DNA from 4 places in the Brevibacillus sp. HB1.4B genome. Region 1 is predicted to be linked to each of the others. Evidence: predicted binding sites of a transcription regulator. Region 1 holds the regulator's gene; each other region holds the start of a gene.
The links. Region 1 encodes LexA, which represses DNA repair genes until DNA is damaged. Its sites were predicted from a motif close to CGAACATATGTTCG; they were not measured.

Region 1 (5,118 bases):
TATTCTCAGGGTGAAGGAACGGTTTTGATCAGTGTAACGAAAATGCTCAGAGAATCCGTAATTGAAGTAAAGGATGAGGGAATTGGAATCTCCGAGAAAGAATTAGAACTAATATGGGAGCGGTTCTATCGGGTGGAGAAATCCAGATCACGTCATACTGGAGGAAGTGGCCTTGGTTTGTCAATTGTTAAGCATTTAGTGGATTTACATGGCGGGAAAATTCAAGTACAAAGCAGCCCAAATCGGGGAACCTCATTTCGATTACATTTCCCCAATCGTAGATCAGGGAGTGAATAACCATGCGAAAAGGGGAAGGTGTCTTTTCTATAAAAAATAACCGAAAAGCCTACCGTGAGATGGAAACCCGTCTAGGTTTTTGTGCATATAACCAGTATCATTATTACATCCAGTTTACCTGCTAAGCCCTCAATCATGTTCGGCTTGTATCTGAAAACAAGAATAATAATGAAATAAGCTTCTCTCATATGGGAGAGAAGCTTATTTCATCTTTCATTACCTTGATGTGAGACTTGTTAGAACAGTGATTTTAATCTATTGTCCTTTGATAGTAATATCCCACATCACGGCATTTAATGGTAAGTTCATTTGCTCCGTTTAAAGGGGTTTGAAAAGAGGTAGCCTTCCAATGCCTCAGTTACATATTTTATTTTCCACATATGAACGACCATTAAAGCGTTGACAAGGTTTTAAGTATATAGGTTAAAAGCGCGTTGCGAGACATGAAACGAAAAAGCCCGCATTCAAAAAGCTTTTCGCCCGAAAGCGATGCATCCTTCCTGCTTTCAAGCAGCAGAGATTGGCTCTTTGCTCGAAGATTAATCCTTTCGCAGCAGCTGAACTCTTTGTCGTAATTCCTGGTCTGTTAACGGCTCCAATTGCAACAAAGCCTCGTATGGATCATCACCTGGGATATGAAAGTATCGAGCAAATGCAGGCTCTGTCTTGATGCCGCTTTGCTTCAGAGTCCTGATCTGTTTATACGCATCCAAGCCTCCTATGTCTAACAATCGTGCTTCGATGTCCATATGACGATAGGCGTTTTGCATTTCGACAGCTACCGGTTGAGCAAACAATTCAAACCAAAAGTCAGCTGTGAAAAACGAGATAACGCACGTGGGCGTACTATTCACATCTGAGTGTGTCACTTCAAATCCGGGCAAACAGCCAAATGCTGTACGAACAGCCTGCTCAAACTGCTCCAGATCATGACTCTCGCAAATAATATCCAGATCGCTTTGCACAACATCAATGTCCAATGGGATGGTTCCGGCAAGCACTGGATGGTAATCGGATAGTACTTCCATGATGTGCGTCTGTTGAATCGCTTCCCACGCTGCTTTTTGGCGAATCGTCCCTCTGCCCAAGTAGGAGAGATCATGCCAATTTCTCATGAGACTACCTCCATGTCTGCTTTCTTTTAAAATAGTTTAGACAAAAGTGAATAAGTACGCAACGAAATCGATAATCACTCGTATACCTAAATGAAGGGAGTGTAGTAGATGGAAATATTTTTGTGGGTAGTGGTTGTGTTATTGTTCTTGCTAAGCATCGCAGGAATTTTCTTACCCGTTTTACCTGATACGATATTACTGTGGGCGGGCTTTTTGCTCTATCACTTTTTCATTGCAGATCCGGGAGCGGGATTGCCGGCATCCTTTTGGTGGGGAATGGTCGTTCTAAGCATTCTGCTTTACGGTGCTGACTTGCTGACGAATATGTACTTCGTGAAAAGGTATGGAGGGTCCAAATGGTCGTCCGTTGCTGCTGCGGTCGGTATTATCCTCGGGATTTTCGTTTTCCCACCGTTTGGTATGCTGATCTTACCGTTCGTATTCGTCGTTCTCGTAGAGTTGATGGTGCAGAAGCAGTCGATGGAGCGAGCAGTGAAAGCGGGAGTAGGCTCACTGATCGGATTTTTGGGTAGTGCAGTCGTAAAAGTCATCTTGCAAGTTACGATGATCATCTGGTTTTTTATCGCCAGATAATAGACAGAAAACAAAAAGGACAGCCTCGGCTGTCCTTTTTTACGTGGGAACTAGTGAATGAGTCGATAAACACCGATGACTTTACCGAGAATAGTGACATGCTCCAGGATGATCGGTTCCATCGTGGCATTTTCCGGTTGGAGACGGAAGTGATTCTTTTCTTTGAAAAATCTTTTAACGGTCGCTTCGTCTTCTTCTGTCATGGCTACGACGATGTCACCATTGTTGGCTACGTGCTGTTGGCGAACAATGACGTAGTCTCCGTCGAGAATTCCGGCATCAATCATACTGTTCCCGGAGACGCGCAGCATATAGACCTTGTCAGAAGTCACGATATTGTCTGGAAGCGGGAAGTACTCTTCTACATCCTCAATGGCAGTAATCGGTTGTCCAGCGGTTACTTTTCCGATTACTGGCACACGGACGACAGAGTCTTCGAAATTGTCTTGAAAACGATCTTCATCTGATAGCAATTCGATGGCACGAGGTTTGGTAGGATCTCGACGAATGAGGCCTTTTTTCTCTAAGCGTGCCAAATGCCCATGTACTGTTGAGCTGGAAGCTAGTCCAACAGCCTCCCCAATTTCACGTACAGATGGCGGATATCCTTTATCACGAACTTCCTTTCGTATGAACTCGATGATGGCTTGTTGTCTACTCGATAATTTTGACATAGAAAGACACCCCTGATTTCTCGAACATATTTTCCTATATTATACCATGGGAGCTTGCGTTCGACAAACATAAGTTCGATTATTTGTTGACATGAACATATGTTCTCATTTATTATGAGGCTACAAGTGATCAGAACGTATGTTTGTGAGGAGGCCATTATTATGAATTCATTGACAGTACGTAATCGTTTCGAGAAAAAAGAAGAACGTCGTGTTCGTTTTGGTATCACGAGAGGACAAGCTCTCTTGTTTCTTATTACATTTACTCTCTTTTTTTACCTGTTAACCGAACTAGTGTTTGCTTCTTCGCCAATGGAGGAGCCACAAGGCATAGAAGTAACCGTACAATCTGGAGATAGCCTATGGTCGTTAGCTGTTCAATACAATACAGATCAGATGGATGTTCGGGACTATATAATAGAAATTAAGGATGCGAACGGTTTAGAGAGCAACAGGATTTACCCAGGTCAGACTCTCATCCTTCCTGATACTCCGTAAGTGTTCGGCTGTCTTGCGGGATCACTCGAATGTGGTATAATGAAGCGGCACTACTACAGAGTGGGAGGAACCAGCAGTGGTATCTGACGCAGAAATTAAACGCATCAACGAATTGGTCAAAAAATCGCGCGAAGAAGGTTTGACCGAAGAGGAAAAGCTTGAACAAAAAGCATTGCGCCAAAAGTACATTGACGCCGTTAAGCTTTCATTGAGAGCAAATTTGGATTCCATCCGTTATGTGGAAGACCTTGAAGAAAATAAGCCAAAACAGTAAGATAACAATTACTGATACGACAGACATCCTCGCTTGACGCTAGGGTGTCTTTTTCTGTGACATACATAAGCTGTGATAGCCAGGGAGGGAAAGCGATGGCGTGGATAGCTGTGGCGGTTGGAGGAGCAGTTGGCTCTCTTTTGCGCTACCTATTGTCTTTGCTCGCGAATCAGCCGGGATGGCCGTGGGGAACCTGGATCGCCAATGTTTGTGGATCTTTGATCATCGGCATCTTGTTCGTGCTGGGGAAAGAACGTGGCTTTTTATCTCCGACACTCTACCTCTTATTTGCAACGGGGGTCATGGGAGGATTTACGACTTTCTCAAGCTTCTCCTTGGAAGTAGTCTCTTTTTGGGGGGAAGGCCACCTGTTACGTGGCACTTTGTACGCTCTGCTTAGTTTGGGAGTCGGTCTACTTTCTTGTGCGGTTGGAATATGGTTGGCCAGGCAATGGTCCTGAGTCGTTCAATGACACGATACATGTGAGGGGGAATGAATGTGAGTACACAGCATCGTGATTATGAATGGGAACAAAAAAAGCTGGATGAAACAATTTCAGCGATCGACGAAGAAATGGAGCAGCTTCGCAATGATATTCGCGAGGCAACAGATGATTATGTCAAACAGGTCGTTAACTATAAAAAGGCTAAGGAATTGAGCTACCTGGAAGATCAGGGTCGAGAGAAGCCTTATTTCGGCAGAGTGGATTTCTTGAAAGATGAAATCTACGAGCTGGATGAGGTCTACATAGGAAAACGGGGAATTGTACGCAGCGATACGTTTGATTCTGTCGTCGTGGATTGGCGCGCGCCTATCGCCAGTCTTTATTATTCCGGTGAGAGCAAAGAAGCGTTTTACCGGATGGGACGCGAGATCGTGCGTGGTGAAGTTCGACTAAAGCGTAATTTTGCGATCGAAGACGGAAAGATCGTCGGCATCTATGATGGAGCGGTAAAAGAAACGATTAACCGCGAGATGGGGCATCCCGACGAATTTTTGCAAGAGGGCTTCATTGATGAATTTTTGGCAGCCAATCTGAATCAGGCGAACGATAGTAGGCTAAAAGACATCGTCGCTACGATTCAATCCGAGCAGAATGATATTATCCGGGCGGAAAAAGAACGGCCCATTGTTGTGCAAGGAGTAGCGGGGAGCGGAAAAACAACCATTGCTCTGCACCGACTCTCCTATTTGATTTATAACTACCAGGATTCCATGATGTCCAAAAAGTTCATGGTGTTTGCACCTAACCGGATGTTTCTTACCTATATATCCGAGGTTTTGCCTGAGCTGGGAGTCGATGATGTTCAACAGTCTACTTTTGTAGATTGGGCAGCGCGTCTTGTGAAGCCTCTGCTGCCAAAAGGATGGAGAATCGTGAGTCCTGATAAGCCTCTTCAATTGTTCTTCGAAGAGGGGCAGGATGAGCGCCAGCAAGAAATGACACGAAACAGGCTTCGCTTTAAAGGATCGCTCGCTTGTCGGGAGGCGCTGGAGCAATACATTCGGTATATCGTTGAAACAAGAATTCCTTTCAAGAAGCTCAGCTTTTTATACAACAAAACGAAGCAAGTATTTTCGATTCCGGGTGATTTTATTCGCCAATGCTTCTTGGAGCAGTTCGCTAATATGCCGTATCATAGACGGGTAGAAGCGCTTCGCAAG
Region 2 (5,118 bases), on a different contig from region 1:
CGGACGTACCGTAACCGTTGGGTCAATCAAGCCTGTCGGACGAATCACCTGCTGCACCATTTCTGGGCTGTGCTCCAGCTCATAAGGACCCGGCGTAGCTGAAATGTAAATCGCTTGTTTCAGCTTTCCTTCAAACTCCTCGAACTTGAGTGGGCGGTTATCGCGTGCAGAAGGCAGACGGAATCCGTGATCGACCAGTACATCCTTCCGTGCGCGGTCACCGTTATACATCCCCCGAACCTGCGGCAAGGTCATATGCGACTCATCCATCATGACGATAAAATCTTCAGGGAAGTAATCCAACAAGGTATAAGGAGCATGCCCGGCAGGCAGTCCTGTCAGATGGCGCGAGTAGTTTTCAATACCGGAGCAAAAGCCCATCTCCATCATCATCTCAATATCATACCGTGTACGTTGCTCCAGTCGCTGTGCTTCCAAGAGCTTTCCCGCGTCACGGAATTCTTTCAGTCTTTCTTCCAGCTCGGCCTCGATGCTTTGGACAGCCAGCTTCATTTTCTCCTCGCGCGTCACATAGTGAGATTTAGGGAAGATGGCAATGTGATCACGCTGTCCCAAAATCTCGCCGGTCAGTACGTCAATCGAAGTAATCCGCTCTATTTCATCTCCAAAAAACTCAACGCGAATCGCCTGCTCACTCTCTGAGGCAGGGAAAATCTCCACGACGTCACCCCGCACACGGAACGTACCGCGCGTGAAGTTGATGTCGTTGCGTGTGTACTGGATATCGACCAGACGATGCAAAATCTCGTCCCGTCCTGTTTCCATGCCAACACGTAAAGACAAGAGCAACTCCCGATACTCTTCAGGAGAACCCAATCCGTAAATGCAGGAGACGGAGGCAACAATGATGACATCTCGGCGTTCAAACAAAGCACTGGTAGCCGAGTGACGGAGCTTGTCGATCTCGTCGTTAATGCTCGAGTCTTTTTCAATAAACGTATCCGATTGGGGAATGTATGCTTCGGGTTGATAGTAATCGTAGTAGCTGACGAAGTATTCCACCGCGTTGTTCGGGAAAAACTCCTTAAACTCTGCACAAAGCTGAGCGGCCAGAGTTTTGTTGTGTGCCATCACGAGTGTTGGCCTGTTCACCTGAGCAATTACCTGGGCAGCCGTAAAAGTCTTTCCCGTTCCCGTTGCCCCCAGCAATGTCTGGTGTCGCTTGCCAGCTTGCAACCCTGCCACCAGCTCGGCAATGGCGGTCGGCTGGTCACCGGACGGTTGAAACTCCGATACCAATTCAAAACGCTCCATTCCCTCGTTCATCTCCTCATAGCATGACTGTTTCTACTTCCATTATAACACAATTCCGGCTAGTTTAAGCCCAAAATTCGAACAAACGTTTGTCTTCATCTTTCCTCCAATTTTTCCGATATAAGATGAAGGAAGTGCAAACATGCACAGATAGACTCGCCACCTTCAGGGAGGATTGACATGTCAGATACCGGAACAACCGTTAAAAATAACCCATATATACAACCTCATTTGAGCTATAAAGGCAAAAAAGAATTCACCACCGAGCTCGACCAAAATGCCTTTATGAAGCTCATGCTCGAGCAGTTAAAACATCAAGACCCTATGTCCCCAATGGACAACTCTCAGTTCATCCAGCAAACAAGTATGCTGACCATGGTAGAAAAAATCACAAAAATGACCACGCTGATGGAGCAATCGAACAACAGCATGGTCACTTTGGAGAAGTATGAAAAGCTGGTAGGTCGTACTGCTTCGTACTCCCTTACTACAAAAGACGAGATGACGGGAGAAACTAAGACGGAGAAGAAAGAAGGCGTACTTGATGCCGTATACATGGATCAAGGCAAAATCTACTTCCGTATCGCAGGCGAATCGACACCGATTCCGCTGGCAGACGTCTCCGGATTGGAATCGCAAGGTCTGGCCGGCAATACGCTCGACAACAGCGTGAAGTACATGGAAATGATCGGTCGTGAGATTTCCTATAAAGTAACCAAGGAAGTCGACCGGGATGGCAATCCAGATACCAAAAACGACGTTTCCAAGGTTGATGAAATCTTGAATGGCGTCATCACTGGCTTTACCACTAAAAACGGTACCGCACAATTCCAACTGGATAATGGATCAACCGTAAAAGCCGAAGAAATCGTAGGCATGACGGTGAAACCTGAAAACAGAACAATGGGCAACTCCCTTGCCTATGCGCAAATGATCGGCTACAACATCACGTACAATCAGTCTCAGACGAATCCGGACGGTACCACTACCAATACGCCTCTTACAGGCGTGGTCAAAGCTGTCAGCATGAAAAACGGAGTAGTCGAATTCGTCCTCAAGGATGATAAGAAAGTCGCTCTCAACCAAATCACAGGATTCGAAGCAACTGCCTAGAATCCCATGCAAAAAGCCGCACATCTTCGCAATCGGAGAAGGCGGCTTTTTCTTTTGCAGGGTGCTATTCGTTTACGATCACTTTCCCGGTTATCGCATCCACATAAAACGTATCATCTACTTTAAATTCTCCCCCGCAGAAGCAATGCGAGCGAGTTTGACGGAACGAAAGGTCATAGCCGAGCTTCCATGTAATCGTGTTTTTCTCGTAATCCGGCTGGTGGATGTAGGTCAGCTCAAGTGGAAAGGTTTGCAGTAAACGGTTCATGGCCACTTGTTCTTTAAGTGCTTGGGAATGGGCCGGGTATTTGACACTGGCCGGTTTGTTTATGCTTACCTGTTCCCATGCACCCGTCCATGAATCGATCCGAATCGTATACATCCCATCCTCCACACTCTGATTGATCCCATAAACCGGAATGCCGTTCACGAGAGGATCAGCTACGATCGAGGTGTACCTTTTATTTCCATCCTCCGTTATTTGGATTTGATTGCTTCCAGACGGAGTCAGTCTTTTCAAAAGCTTATCCGCTTCTATTCGATCTCGCTTCTTATCCGTTTTCACATTAGACCATTGCGGATTGTTCACCCTCGTAGAAAATTCAAGCAGTTCACCAGTTTTCGCATCCGTCACGAGAAGATGATGCTGCTCGCCGTTACTGCTTCCCTCGGGAAAGGTAGCCATTCGTGATATCTTGTCAGCATCGGGAACCCCCTCACCAAAATTTCCCCATATGAAATAACGAAGGGCTGGACCATCATCGTAACTCGCCTCGTAGATGGATAGCGGCAGCTTTTCTGTTTCGATTCGAAACAACATGCGTAACAAATCACGCGCTTGCGACTCTGTTTGCGCTACCCACTTCTCACCTGTTCCTGTCACATTGATGGTCTGAGGCGGATTGGTTGTCCCTCGGGTATTCTTTGTTACTAATCGTTTGCCACTAAAGGCATCTAATGCACTACCTGTATGTCGCTGCGTTATAATTCCATTTTTCAGGACATAAGCAAGCTTTGCTTCTACCTGATCGCTTTGCTTATGAATGGGCAATAAATAAACAAGTTCCAATGGACGGCTTTCTTGCCACTTTCGTACAGCTTGTTCGGAAGAGATGACGCGCTGTGGAGATGGGAGTGAAGCGGGACTTACTTTTTCGTATAGCCTGCCATCAAAAGTGGAAAACCAAACAATTCTTCCCGATGCATCAAAACTGACGAGACAATCATAATCGTCATCGAGTACAACATTATTCAGGACTCGCACCAGTCGAACCGTCAACAGGTCCTTATTTTTATAAACCTCTCTCGCTTGATAGGCGTTACCTGTACCTGTTCCCTGCAAACCAGCGACAAAAGCCAGCGCACGTGTTTTGGCCTGCTGCTCAGTCGGGTAGGCAGGCTTTGTTGCTATTTTCGGAGTAAGATTCAGTCTGAGCAACTCCCCTGTCTGTCCGTCGAAAATCGCATCATCCATGGACGATTCGGCCTCAGCAGCAGACTGTGCAAACGTGACCACCACCCCACTAACACCAGGTCCATCCACATCGCCACCGTAAACGACATAGCGCGAAGACAGCTCCGGTAAAAGCTTGACTAGCTTTTGGACACCTTTCGTCACGTGCATCGGGACAGCCACAACCGATTGAGCCTGCGCTACGGTCACAGGACTCGTTGCGCCTACTCCTGATAAGGGGGAGGCAAAAATTGTGGCTGCAGCTAATGTACCCGACAAAAACCACGAGACCGTTCTTTTCACTTTGAACACCGAACCCACTCCCTCTTTTTTCCTCCTACATTGAGACGCAACTGCCACCAGTAAGTTTCCGAATGGACAAGCTTTTCTAGAAAAAAAGAAGGTATGCATTTTTGACTGCATACCTTCTCCCCAACTATCCTTATGCTCCTACATTCAGCTTCTCCAGCTTTTGCTTGATCAGCTCGACTACACTGGCGCGTTTCAAATCAACAAATGCACGGGTATTTGCATCCGGAACCACAATGATCCCCAACTGGTGATGATTACCCGCATAGACTGCACACTGTACGAACTTCAGCTCGCCCTCACGCGTGAGTAATTCCATTTTGCAAAAGGCAGGATTGGCTTGTAGTGCTGGATACAAATCTTCTTTTTCCCGCACCGAAATGCCATTTACTTTCACGATAATCTCACCGGGCGTGATGCCGATTTCCTCTGCTCTCGTCCCTGGAATGACACCCATTACTTTTACACCACGTGAAGACTGGATGAAATAAGGCGAACGCTTTCTTTCTTGATACTGACTCCAGAAAAACAACGCCTCATGACCGAATAGTGCAAAGATCGCGGCCAGCAAGATCAACGGATAAAACCATACAGCCAGAGCACATAACCCCAACAAACCAATCGCATACAGTGTCAAATTTTTCGCAACCTGCGTTGCTTTTCTATAAGGTGTCATCGTTTGCGTCATATCGGAGAACCCGGTCACCGTCGGCAAAAGCATCAGTCCGAATGAAGCGGCTTCCGGCGAAAAGAACGGCCACCCCGGATACAATGCACCACTGATAGCACCTGGCTCCAGCTGTACGAACAACACGGCTGGCGTCAGCCAAAAAGAATGAAGCAAATAGGCACCGACGATCCGACCACGCTGCCCTTCCACGAATAGCGGAGAAGCGTCCCGCCCACCATTCCAGCGTACGAGCATCGCTTCAATCAGATGCATAACCGCAACTAACGCAAGCAACGGC
Region 3 (5,118 bases), on a different contig from region 1:
TTAATTTTTGAAAACAAAAGGAAGCGCTTACTTGTCCATATAAAGGAAAGAGCCTTGATTTCTCAAGGGCTCTCGTGTTTATCGCTTCGGTTTTTTCTCCCGCATTTGAACGTTGATCTTTTTCCATTTATCCCTTTCAGCAGCTGCAAGCCTTGCGTCTTCTTTGCGCGCCAGATGTGCCAATTCTCGTTGAAGCTTCAGGTAACTGTCAAAGCGTGCTTTTTCCAATGATCCAGATTGGATGGCAGCTTGAACAGCACAGCCAGGCTCTCGCATATGCTTACAATCATTGAAACGGCATGTTTCCGCAATGGACTCGATATCGTCAAAGGCACCGCGGAAGCCTTCATCTGCCTCCCAGAGCTGCAGCTCCCTCATGCCCGGTGTATCGATCATCAGAGCACCACTCGGCAATCGGAACAGTTCGCGATGGGTCGTCGTATGGCGGCCACGGTCATCACCTTCGCGCACGCCACTGACTTTTTGCATTTCCGCTCCGCTCAATTTATTGATCAACGTGGATTTGCCAACACCAGAGGAACCCATCAAGGCAATCGTCTGGCCCTCGCCCAGATAAGGGTCGAGCTGATCCAGTCCTTCTCCCTGCTCAGCACTGACTACGTGAACAGGCACTCCGATTGCGACTGATTCTATCTCTGCCAAACATGCATCCAAATCGTCACACAAATCTGCTTTGGATAGCACAATCACCGGATTGGCTCCACTTTCCCACGCAAGAATGAGATAGCGTTCTATCCTGCGCAGATTTAAATCATTATTTAAGGAATTCACAAGGAAAACGGTATCGACGTTTGCGGCCACAATCTGCTCTTCCACTGTATCCCCAGCTACTTTGCGGGAAAACTTGCTCTTACGTGGAAGAAGTCCGTGGATGGAAGCTTTCTTTTCCTCAGGACGGGCACTGATCACTACCCAGTCCCCGACAGCCGGAAAATCTTCTCGTCCGATGGCTTCATAACGAAGCTTACCCGTTACTTCGCCCAAGAGTTCACCATGCTCACTCCACAGACGATAAATACGTTTATGTTCGAGTGTGATACGTCCCACACTGTAGCCTTGCTCGGCATAAGGGGCAAAATGATTAGCAAAATACTCATTCCAGCCCATAGATTGCAATACTTGTTGATTGGTTAGTTGATTCACTGCGGATTCCCCCTGCAATTGGTTAAATATATGGCTATCAGCCAGAACCAGTCACAGTCGAATCCTCATTTGGTGAACGATATTACTGTTCGCTTGAAAGGAGGATTCCTGTGACCCCGACTACGACACTCTGAACAAATTTGATGGCTACCATAAAACATCTCTCCTTTAGCAAACCTATCATTCAGGTTTGGAATCATATTTCCCAATTATTGTACCATAATGAAACAAAATGCAACAGCGTCAATCTCCCCCGCCGCCGCCTCCTCCGCTATCTCCGCCACCACCACTGTCTCCACCACTTCCGCTATCGCTGTCATAGCTATCCCAACGATCGCCTGAGTCGTGATTTCGATGATGGTGATTGTGATTGCTGTCGACATAGAAGGCTCCGCCCCCACTGTCTGAAGAGGAATGAGAGCGCCCACTTCCGCCTTTTGCAGCTTTGGACGCCAAGACAAATACTACGATCAAAAACATGATGACGATGACAATGAAGAACTCCATAATTTGTCCCCGCCCTTCCTCTTTTTTGAAGTTGTTTACCTATTTAGTATAACATAGTACCGCTGGAACAGGCTGGGGGCGCGGAGGATGATTCCTTTTCATCCGGCAAAATGACCAGACACAGGTGCGATCGCAAAAATGTTATCCAACACAAACACGCGAAACGCCTTCCTCCTATAACAGTATGCTTTCAAGCTCCCTTTGCTCTCATCAATATGCACAATACGGATCGTACGCCTGCTAGCCTCTCCATTCTTCTTCAAATAGATGATCTCCACTGCTTGCTGCCGGGTCGCGTACCTTCTCAACTCCAAAATCATCATGCTGCCACCACCACAAAATGTGTCTTCTTGTTGTTGAGATCATCATACCAAAAGAGAACATTCGTTCGCAAGTTTGTTTTCAACACCCAACTATTCCCTCAACAAAAAAGCATGCGCCCTAAAAATGGACACATGCCTTATGCTTGTTACAACTCAGCGCCTTCTAAGCGCACGTCCGAACACAATTAGAATCGGTGCCAACAAGATGGCCGCCGCAACCAACGAAGCGCGAATCGAAAACCGGGTCCCGATCCATCCGACAGCCGGACCACCTGCCGTTTGTCCCAAAGCATTGGACTGGCCCATCATCGACAAAACCGTCGCTCGCACACTGCTCTCAATGTTCAGATTCAGCCACGTATCATACAGCGGACTGCTTAATGATTGGATCACACCGATCAACAGCAACGCTACTAACGCCCAGCTAAAGCTAGGGGAAAAGGCAAAAGCAATCATCGCTGCAATTTTGAGACCCGTCAACGTGAACATGCCCACAAGGACAACCCGCTCATTGTTCACATCCAGCCTTTTTTCCACAACGCCTACGACGATGAGGCCGAGTAAGCTTGCGAGTGCGGCAATGATCCCGAACCACATTGGCATCGAAATAGCAGCCAGCTCTGGAAAGCCAATTTCTGCGATCAAATGCGCTTCCCACAAACGATCATACCCTTCAGAAGCTGCACCCGTAAACAGCGTCACGAACAAGATCAACATCAGAATCGGCTGGCTGCGAATCACTTTGGCACCCGAAGTCCACGTCTGAATCATTTCCTTCACGTGGGAAGCACCTTGCTCACGCTCACGAGGAATAAAACCGGTCTCCTTCATGAACAGAATCAGAAAGACACCAAGCCCCAGATACATGAGGCCACCTATGAGGTAAGGCAAGTTGGGAGCGAGTGTTGCCAATGCCACACTAAGTGCAATCCCGAGCAGATTCCCAAACAAGGAGTAGCGCTTGGCCTTCATGAAAATCGTACCGATCTTCTCTTCTCCGACCTCATCCACAATCCATGCAGTATCCGCTCCACTGATAAACGTATACCCGAGACCACTGACGACTTGCGAAAACAGCACCAAGCCGAAGACAGAAATAAACGGTACCCAAGCATCAAGCGTGGGAACAATCCCCTGCATTGCAAATCCGATTCCCAGCAAAAACATCCCGATAATGACGGAGCGACGGCGACTGTACGTATCCGCAACTACTCCTGTTATCCCTTCAAACACCAACACGGATAACTCCAATACCGTCCCGATCAAAAGCAATTCAAACGGGTTAAAACCCAGTGTCACGATGTAGTAAAGCGCATAGGTCGTGAACATGGTCGTATTGGCCAGGGAAGTCAAAAAGCTTTTGATCGTATATACTTTTGTCGCATTCATAGACATGGAAGCAGAATCCACCTTTTTTAGGCAGATGACGCGTTCCGTTTTCACATACTGATTGTTACTCTACAATCCTCTACTGTGCAAAATGCGTACGCGTCATGCTGCCGTTCCTATTTTTCCTTCTGTGTACTTGCTTGCTCTGAATAGTGTTTTTAACATGTGATATGCACCTCCGAAAGTAATTACAGCTATTATAGAATGATTTTAATTGTCATACAATGGAAAAAAGCTGTGCAGCATGATTGGACACACTGCACAGCTTGATTATGAAGTACTTACGCTTTTTTTCTAAACAGACCAACGATGGAAATCAGCAACGCCAAACCAGAAAGTACCAATGGCAAGGTATTATTGTTGCCTGCACCAGCCACTTCTCCGGCAGGAGCGGTTGCTGGCTTTTGTTCTTGTCCATGCTCATGCCCTGCTTCGCCTACACCAGCCTTAATGGTAGTGACAGACGCTGGCGTTTTGGAATCCTTGTCCCCTGTCCATTCCACAACCTCGCCATTTGCATAGGTCTGATAAGCCTTCCAAGCCAATTGGCCCTCTTCTTTCGGGTTTGCCCCTACAAACGTGAACTCTTGGAACTCATGCGCCTTGATTCCGCCTTCTGTTGCTGTCCACACAAGCGCTGTGTTCACACCGTCTTTATCTTTTTCGAACTCGTAGGTCCAGCCCGGAATCGGTTGTACAGTATTTACCTTCACACCTGCCGGGAATTCCAGCTTCACTTTTGTCGTATTGACGTCTTTTTCTACTGGGACACGCACTGAGTATTTTTCATAGGAGCCTGTAGTAGTCTCTTTCGGATATACGTTCACATGTGCTTGTGCTGCTGTCGCCAATGTCAAAACTGCACCTGCTACCAGTACACTGCTCATCCATTTTGTCATTTTCATCGTATGAAATCCTCCCTAGTTTGTATCATTTTGAATCACGGCCTGATTATTTGTCGTCGCAGTCGGGTAGTTTATCTGACTCATCCAAAGTCCAGCCAGAACAGCGATAATCCCGAATATTATTTCCCAACGCAAGTAAGCCGGCTGCAAGGCATTTTTCGTCCGCCAACGTCTTGTTTGCCTAAAGGCTAGAAGAAGCATGAGGGAGACACTTGCTATTTTTCCATATAATAGATAGCTCCATGCCGTTGTACTCTGGAAAATACTCATGACATCCGTCTGCACGATGAGCATGACAACACCCGTCACAACAGCAAGCACTGCCGCCACAGCAACTGTCTGCAAAAAGAACCTCTTGAACGACTCCTGTCCTCTTTCAGCTACCTTGACTGTTAGTAGCAAGTAGACAAGTGCCCCCATCCACACGGCGACCGTCAATACATGCAACAGTCTCAGCAAAATGGACAGCCAGACAGGAGCAATGCCCCATGCATGACCACCAAAAGCTTGTGCGCTGATCACGAGAATCCAGATTCCCACATACCAGCCAGACACCATATTGGGGATCGCCATCAATAGCAGTAATGCAAAGGACACCAGTAGCATGATCGCAAACGGAGACTGACTGAGCAAGTTCCCGTCCATCTGCCACAGTGCTTGCGTAAGTGATACAGCCGTTAACGCTTCGTCATACAAGAACCACAAAAATATAAGTCCGATTATCGCCAAACTCCATCCGATTTGTCTGCCAATCCCGATGAGCTGGGCAAGCGAAGGCAAGCCATGACGCTGAGCTGCCCACGCTACTAGATACAAGCCGCCACCTACGA
Region 4 (5,118 bases), on a different contig from region 1:
CAGACAGTAGAAACTCGTCAGCCATCATGGATATATCCATCGGCTGGTCATAGGAGATGATCACCTCTTACAGCATCTTCATAGGCATGAACAGGTAAGAAGAGAAGTTCTTACCTGGCGCTCTTGAAGTGCATGGAGGGCCTTTGTTGTATGCATCTGACAGATCGTATGTAAGTATAGATGACTGAATTCTTCAACTAGCAATACCTTGTAGTTGATATAATTGGCAACTTTAGGTATTAAAATAAACTCATTCCGAAACCCAGTACATACGGAGTATGTGAGGTCTGAGGTCCATAAGCATTCCTCTTAGAATAGGCATATTTTAGTAGTTACACCTATAATAATGTTTTATAGGTAAAAAATCCGTCGTATTATGTCGAAAATCAGGAATAATACCATATTTACTTTTAAGTAATGGCGAAAAATGAAAAAACCTGCTATTTAAGCAGGGGAAAGTTAGACTACAGCAAGTTTTAATTTATCCTGAATTTTTTGTAATCGTGCTGCGCATAGTTCTGGCGTAACCTTAAACTGCTCTGATAGGACATCCAGTATCTCTGGCTGCCTAAAATCATACCTTGTCAGCATGTGCTGTGGCAGCGCAGCATACCTAGTAAAATTCTTAGCATCCCATTCCTGCAGTTCTCGAAATGCCGCTGGCATCATAATTTGGCGGCCGGCATGACGAAGAATATGGCATAGCTCATGATAAAAATGTTCCCGTTGAACAGACGAGGGAAGTCTACTGTCGATGGTGATACTTTTGAAGCGGCCGAACTCATATGCCATTGATGGGATCTCTTTGTATAAGAGATGGATGTGTAATGATCTTGCAATACGTTGTTCGTCTAATTCGTCAGGTGTTTTTATGCCAAGTTGTTTGTAGAAGTGGCTTATCCAAGTTTCAAGAGGGGTAGGAGTGTAAAATAGCTTCATTGATTCACCTCTAGTAGGAACGTTTGTTCTGTATATAATCTTACCATTCCTACTTTTTTCCTACTAGTGACAATTTGATGTACTGATTACGACTTAATTAGGAGAATATGTCGTTTTATGTCGGATAAACCTGATCGAATGTAGTAGGTAATTGGGACTATTTGCCGAATTGTATACATTCACCACTAATTAGCAAGGAGATGGCATTGTAAGGTACAAAGGTCAAATGATTTGTATCAGGTACAAAGTAAGGGACAAGGGCAACAAGGGGTAAGATCGGAAAGATAGAGTGTTTGAATTGATGCCAATTGAGGTAGTTAATAATAGTAAGCAAATTTTTTTCATTGTTAACATAATCCCTAGATATCTATATCCTGGTGCTTTGATTTCTTAAAAGTCAAGAAATGAGCAGTAGAAGGAGGATAATGATGCTTGAAGATTTAACGGTAATAGATTTTGAAACCAGTGGATTAGATAGTAAAAAAGATCGAGTAATCGAGTTAGCAGCTATTCGAGTAAAAAAGGGGGAAATAATAAGTGAATTTTCAACTTTAGTACATTTCAACGGTAATCTAACAGAAAAAATCACTGAAATAACTGGAATAACCAATCAAAATGTTGCTTTGGGGATGCAAGAAGATTTAGCCTTTAAGATGCTTTTCCAGTTCATAGAAGATAGTACCTTAATTGCCCACAATGCTGGATTCGATCTTGGATTTCTTCATTTCTCTTTAAAAAGAATAATGGGGCAGAGTTTTGAAAATAACTTTATCGACACTTTAACAATATGTAGAGATAGAAATGGTTACCCCCATACGCTAAATGAAATGTGTGCTCGGTATAGTGTTAGCGTCAATGAATCACATCGAGCGCTTGCTGACTCTTTAGCATGTTGGGAACTGTTTAAAAAACTAAACGAAGAAGAGAGTGTGGAGAAATATTTAAATGTACTGGGGTATTATAAAAAATACGGGCCTCCAAAATGGACACCAAATAATGCAAAATTAGTTGGTCAAGAAATCAATAATCTCAAAAATTTGGGTTAATTCTCAATTTATTGTTGAAATAAATACTGAAATATAATAAAAATAAGTTGTGTGAGCCCTTATCTCTTCTATATTAGAGATAATTCCTTCGGGAATGAGTCTAATTAACAAGAATATTCTATTCTTCTTTCATAATTATATGAGAGAACCCTTTATTGGGTGAAAATGTAAAGTATCAAGGGCTCACATTTATTTATGTAGGGTGGTCAAATGACAAAACAGGATAAAATCTATACAAGACTATTAGATAATATTTGGATTACGAGAAAATGTCGTATTCAGACTTCAGAGAGATTAGAATCGACTGATTTTTGGGCACAAGTTCTAATTAATTATTATACTTTGATTGTTCTTGTTGCTTCAATTTGGACGATTTCCCCTGAAAACTCAACACCTTTCATCTCGTTTGTCCTAGTAATAGCTTCGTTATTCTTATTTGCTTCAACTTTATTTGTTAGCTCTAGGGACTTTAAAAGTAGAGCAAAGGACTTGAAAAATTGTTACTTGAAAATGGAGGGATTATATAGAGAACTACAAATCATTCAAGAAGATCCAAATACTAAGGAAATTAATCTCGCTCAGTTCAAAGACATTTCAAACAAGTATGATGATTTATTAAGTAATGTCGAAAATCACAGTAAATATGATTATTTAATTTTTATAAAAGAACAAAAAATACGAGAACTATCCCTATCAGAGAATCAAAGAATATTTTGGTACAGAGTTCGTATTAGAATCGTCATTATTGGATTATTTATTCTACCTCTGCTAATCCCAAGTATTCTGATTTTTTTAAAGGGTGAATCTGTATGAGTGGATTTGATGTTTACAAAAAAAAATTTACTGAAAAAGAAATTAGACATGTGTACGAAACTGTGATCAAAAAGAAAGCAACAACTGGATTAGATCGAATTAATAAGGAAACATTTGAAAAGAATCTTGATGAGAATATTGAAATTATTACTAGGAAAGTTGCAAATGGCACATATGATTTTATTTCATATAAAGAGAAACTAATCATGAAAGGAAGGGATAAATTCCCAAGGGTAATTTCAATTCCAACTATAAGAGACAAGATTACTTTAAATATAGTAAAAGGTATTTTATCTACTGAGTTCCAAAGTGTTACGAATAACGAACTAATCCAAGTTAAAATAGGTAAACTACAGGATTCAATTCAGAATGATGGGTATGATTACTTTATCAAGTTTGACATCAAGAATTTTTATCCTACGATAAACCACAGAATATTACTCCAGAAGGTAAGAGGTAGAATTAAGAGCAGGAAAATATTAACTCTAATTAAAAGAGCAATACAAACTCCAACAAAGTCACCTGCAAACACAAATGATCAAAATGTAATAAATATAAAAGGAGTACCGCAAGGTTTATCAATATCAAATGTTCTTGCTGACGTTTACTTAAACGAAATAGATAATGATTATATCGGGAAAAAGAATTTAAAATATTTTAGGTATGTTGATGACATAATAATTCTCTGTCACAAAAAGGATGTAACTACTATCCGCAATCAGATTAATAATGAGTTTAAGATGTTGAAATTGAAAATCAATATAGAAAAAACAAATTCTGGAGAACTTGAAAGCGGGTTTGAATTTCTTGGTTATCATATAAAAACAAAGCACTATTCGGTAAAGGATCAATCGCTAAAAAAGTTGAAGCAGTCAATATTAACAACTTTTTCCGAATATAAGTATTCTAGTTTACCGAATAAACTTGAAATATTACTTTGGAAGCTAAATTTAAGGATAACAGGCTGTAAATTTGATTCTAAAAAATTTGGATGGTTATTTTTCTTTTCGCAAATTAACGACGAATCGTTATTATTTAAACTTGATTGTTTTATAAAAAAATTGTGTACAAGATATGGGGTTCCTAAACAAAATATTAAACGATTTGTAAGGACATTTTCGGAGATTCGTGAAAATGTTACTAGAACTAAGTATATTCCTAATTTTGATAATTACAGTACCGCAGAGAAAAAACTAATATTGAAAAATATTTTCAATATCAAAGTATCAAAATTTACAGATGAACAAATTGATAATAAATTCAAATGGCAGATCTTTAAGTCAGTCAAAGAGTTAGAAAAGGATATTCAAAATATATCTTAACAACAAGACTCACATAATTATTGTGAGTCTTGTTGTCATTTCGTTGCTCCGCAAGATACGCTAACTACTCATAAATCTTCCCCATGTACAATATAGTAGCAAGAGACTTCCACTCGGGCTGATCCGGCAGATACTCCATATCTAGTGTATCTTCCATCCAGGATTCCATTGCCTCTAAAAAGGCAGCGAGCGATAGGTTTTCCCATTCATCAGGGTTAATTTGAAGATCGTGTCTTAAAGCCTTTATGAATTGAATAAGTTCATCTTTGGAATCAACATTGTTGCATTTCTCAAAAAGGTCCATAATAATTTCTCCTCACGTGTAACAGTAAAGACACTTATAGTTTAACTCATCTCGTTGTGATTTCTGAATCCCTGTTCGGCATGATTCCTTAAATACCTGACATGCTCAAAAACATTTGTAATTGTCAGTAGGGGAATCTCTCTGTCATGAAAAATCTCAACTTCGACTAATTACCATCGACTGCAGTGATGTTATCAAATGTGGGGCAGATTCTTTATATATCCGTTTGTACACACTACTCCTGACTTTTCCAGCATGTTACTATGATACTAACTATCTGGAACTTGGTGGTGAAGAATATGGATATTGAGTTTGAAGCCAAAGTATGTCACATTGGATTATCCATAGGGTTCTTTTCTAAAGATCATATAATCGTGTGGGCAGATAAAGTAATTGATCTTTTAGAGGTAACAGTTATACCTGATAGAGTGTTTGACCTTTCAATGGTAAAAAAAGAGGAGGACATTCCTCGCTTACTTATCGAGCTTTGCACTAACACAGACGAAGAAACAGCACTAAAAACAATAGTTGGAATGATTAACTTCAGTTACAAAAACAAACACTATACTCTTTATGAGACATGTGAAATTCTCTATAGGTTATCAAATTACGTTGATTCTGATCATGAATGGAATGGATATCTGTATGCGATCACGGGAAACCTTGAGCGTGCCCTGGATGGATATGGGGATGT

Region 2: uvrB (excinuclease ABC subunit UvrB) is a predicted target of LexA. The motif match lies at 1,354-1,367, and genes of this name have one in related genera.
Region 3: HP398_RS24970 (WYL domain-containing protein) is a predicted target of LexA. The motif match lies at 2,049-2,062, and genes of this name have one in related genera.
Region 4: HP398_RS05365 (ImmA/IrrE family metallo-endopeptidase) is a predicted target of LexA. The motif match lies at 956-969, and genes of this name have one in related genera.

Annotation. Positions count from the first base shown of each region.
Region 1 covers NZ_JABSUT010000009.1:266,970-272,087, reverse strand. Annotated here, with positions in the region: gene HP398_RS21890 (sensor histidine kinase) at 1-297, shown strand, start outside; gene HP398_RS21885 (DUF4269 domain-containing protein) at 837-1,412, opposite strand; gene HP398_RS21880 (DUF456 domain-containing protein) at 1,521-2,006, shown strand; gene lexA (transcriptional repressor LexA) at 2,057-2,680, opposite strand; gene yneA (cell division suppressor protein YneA) at 2,843-3,178, shown strand; gene HP398_RS21865 (DUF896 domain-containing protein) at 3,255-3,452, shown strand; gene crcB (fluoride efflux transporter CrcB) at 3,548-3,913, shown strand; gene HP398_RS21855 (HelD family protein) at 3,952-5,118, shown strand, end outside.
Region 2 covers NZ_JABSUT010000007.1:339,463-344,580, reverse strand. Annotated here, with positions in the region: gene uvrB (excinuclease ABC subunit UvrB) at 1-1,275, opposite strand, end outside; gene HP398_RS19090 (flagellar hook assembly protein FlgD) at 1,456-2,388, shown strand; gene HP398_RS19085 (hypothetical protein) at 2,453-4,162, opposite strand; gene HP398_RS19080 (PDZ domain-containing protein) at 4,284-5,118, opposite strand, start outside.
Region 3 covers NZ_JABSUT010000012.1:38,804-43,921, forward strand. Annotated here, with positions in the region: gene rsgA (ribosome small subunit-dependent GTPase A) at 79-1,164, opposite strand; gene HP398_RS24965 (hypothetical protein) at 1,408-1,671, opposite strand; gene HP398_RS24970 (WYL domain-containing protein) at 1,770-1,994, opposite strand; gene HP398_RS24975 (MFS transporter) at 2,148-3,389, opposite strand; gene HP398_RS24980 (YcnI family copper-binding membrane protein) at 3,665-4,288, opposite strand; gene HP398_RS24985 (copper resistance CopC/CopD family protein) at 4,304-5,118, opposite strand, start outside.
Region 4 covers NZ_JABSUT010000002.1:199,922-205,039, reverse strand. Annotated here, with positions in the region: gene HP398_RS05365 (ImmA/IrrE family metallo-endopeptidase) at 460-939, opposite strand; gene HP398_RS05360 (3'-5' exonuclease) at 1,368-1,985, shown strand; gene HP398_RS05355 (SLATT domain-containing protein) at 2,196-2,798, shown strand; gene HP398_RS05350 (reverse transcriptase domain-containing protein) at 2,795-4,120, shown strand; gene HP398_RS05345 (DUF7660 family protein) at 4,185-4,424, opposite strand; gene HP398_RS05340 (barstar family protein) at 4,724-5,118, shown strand, end outside.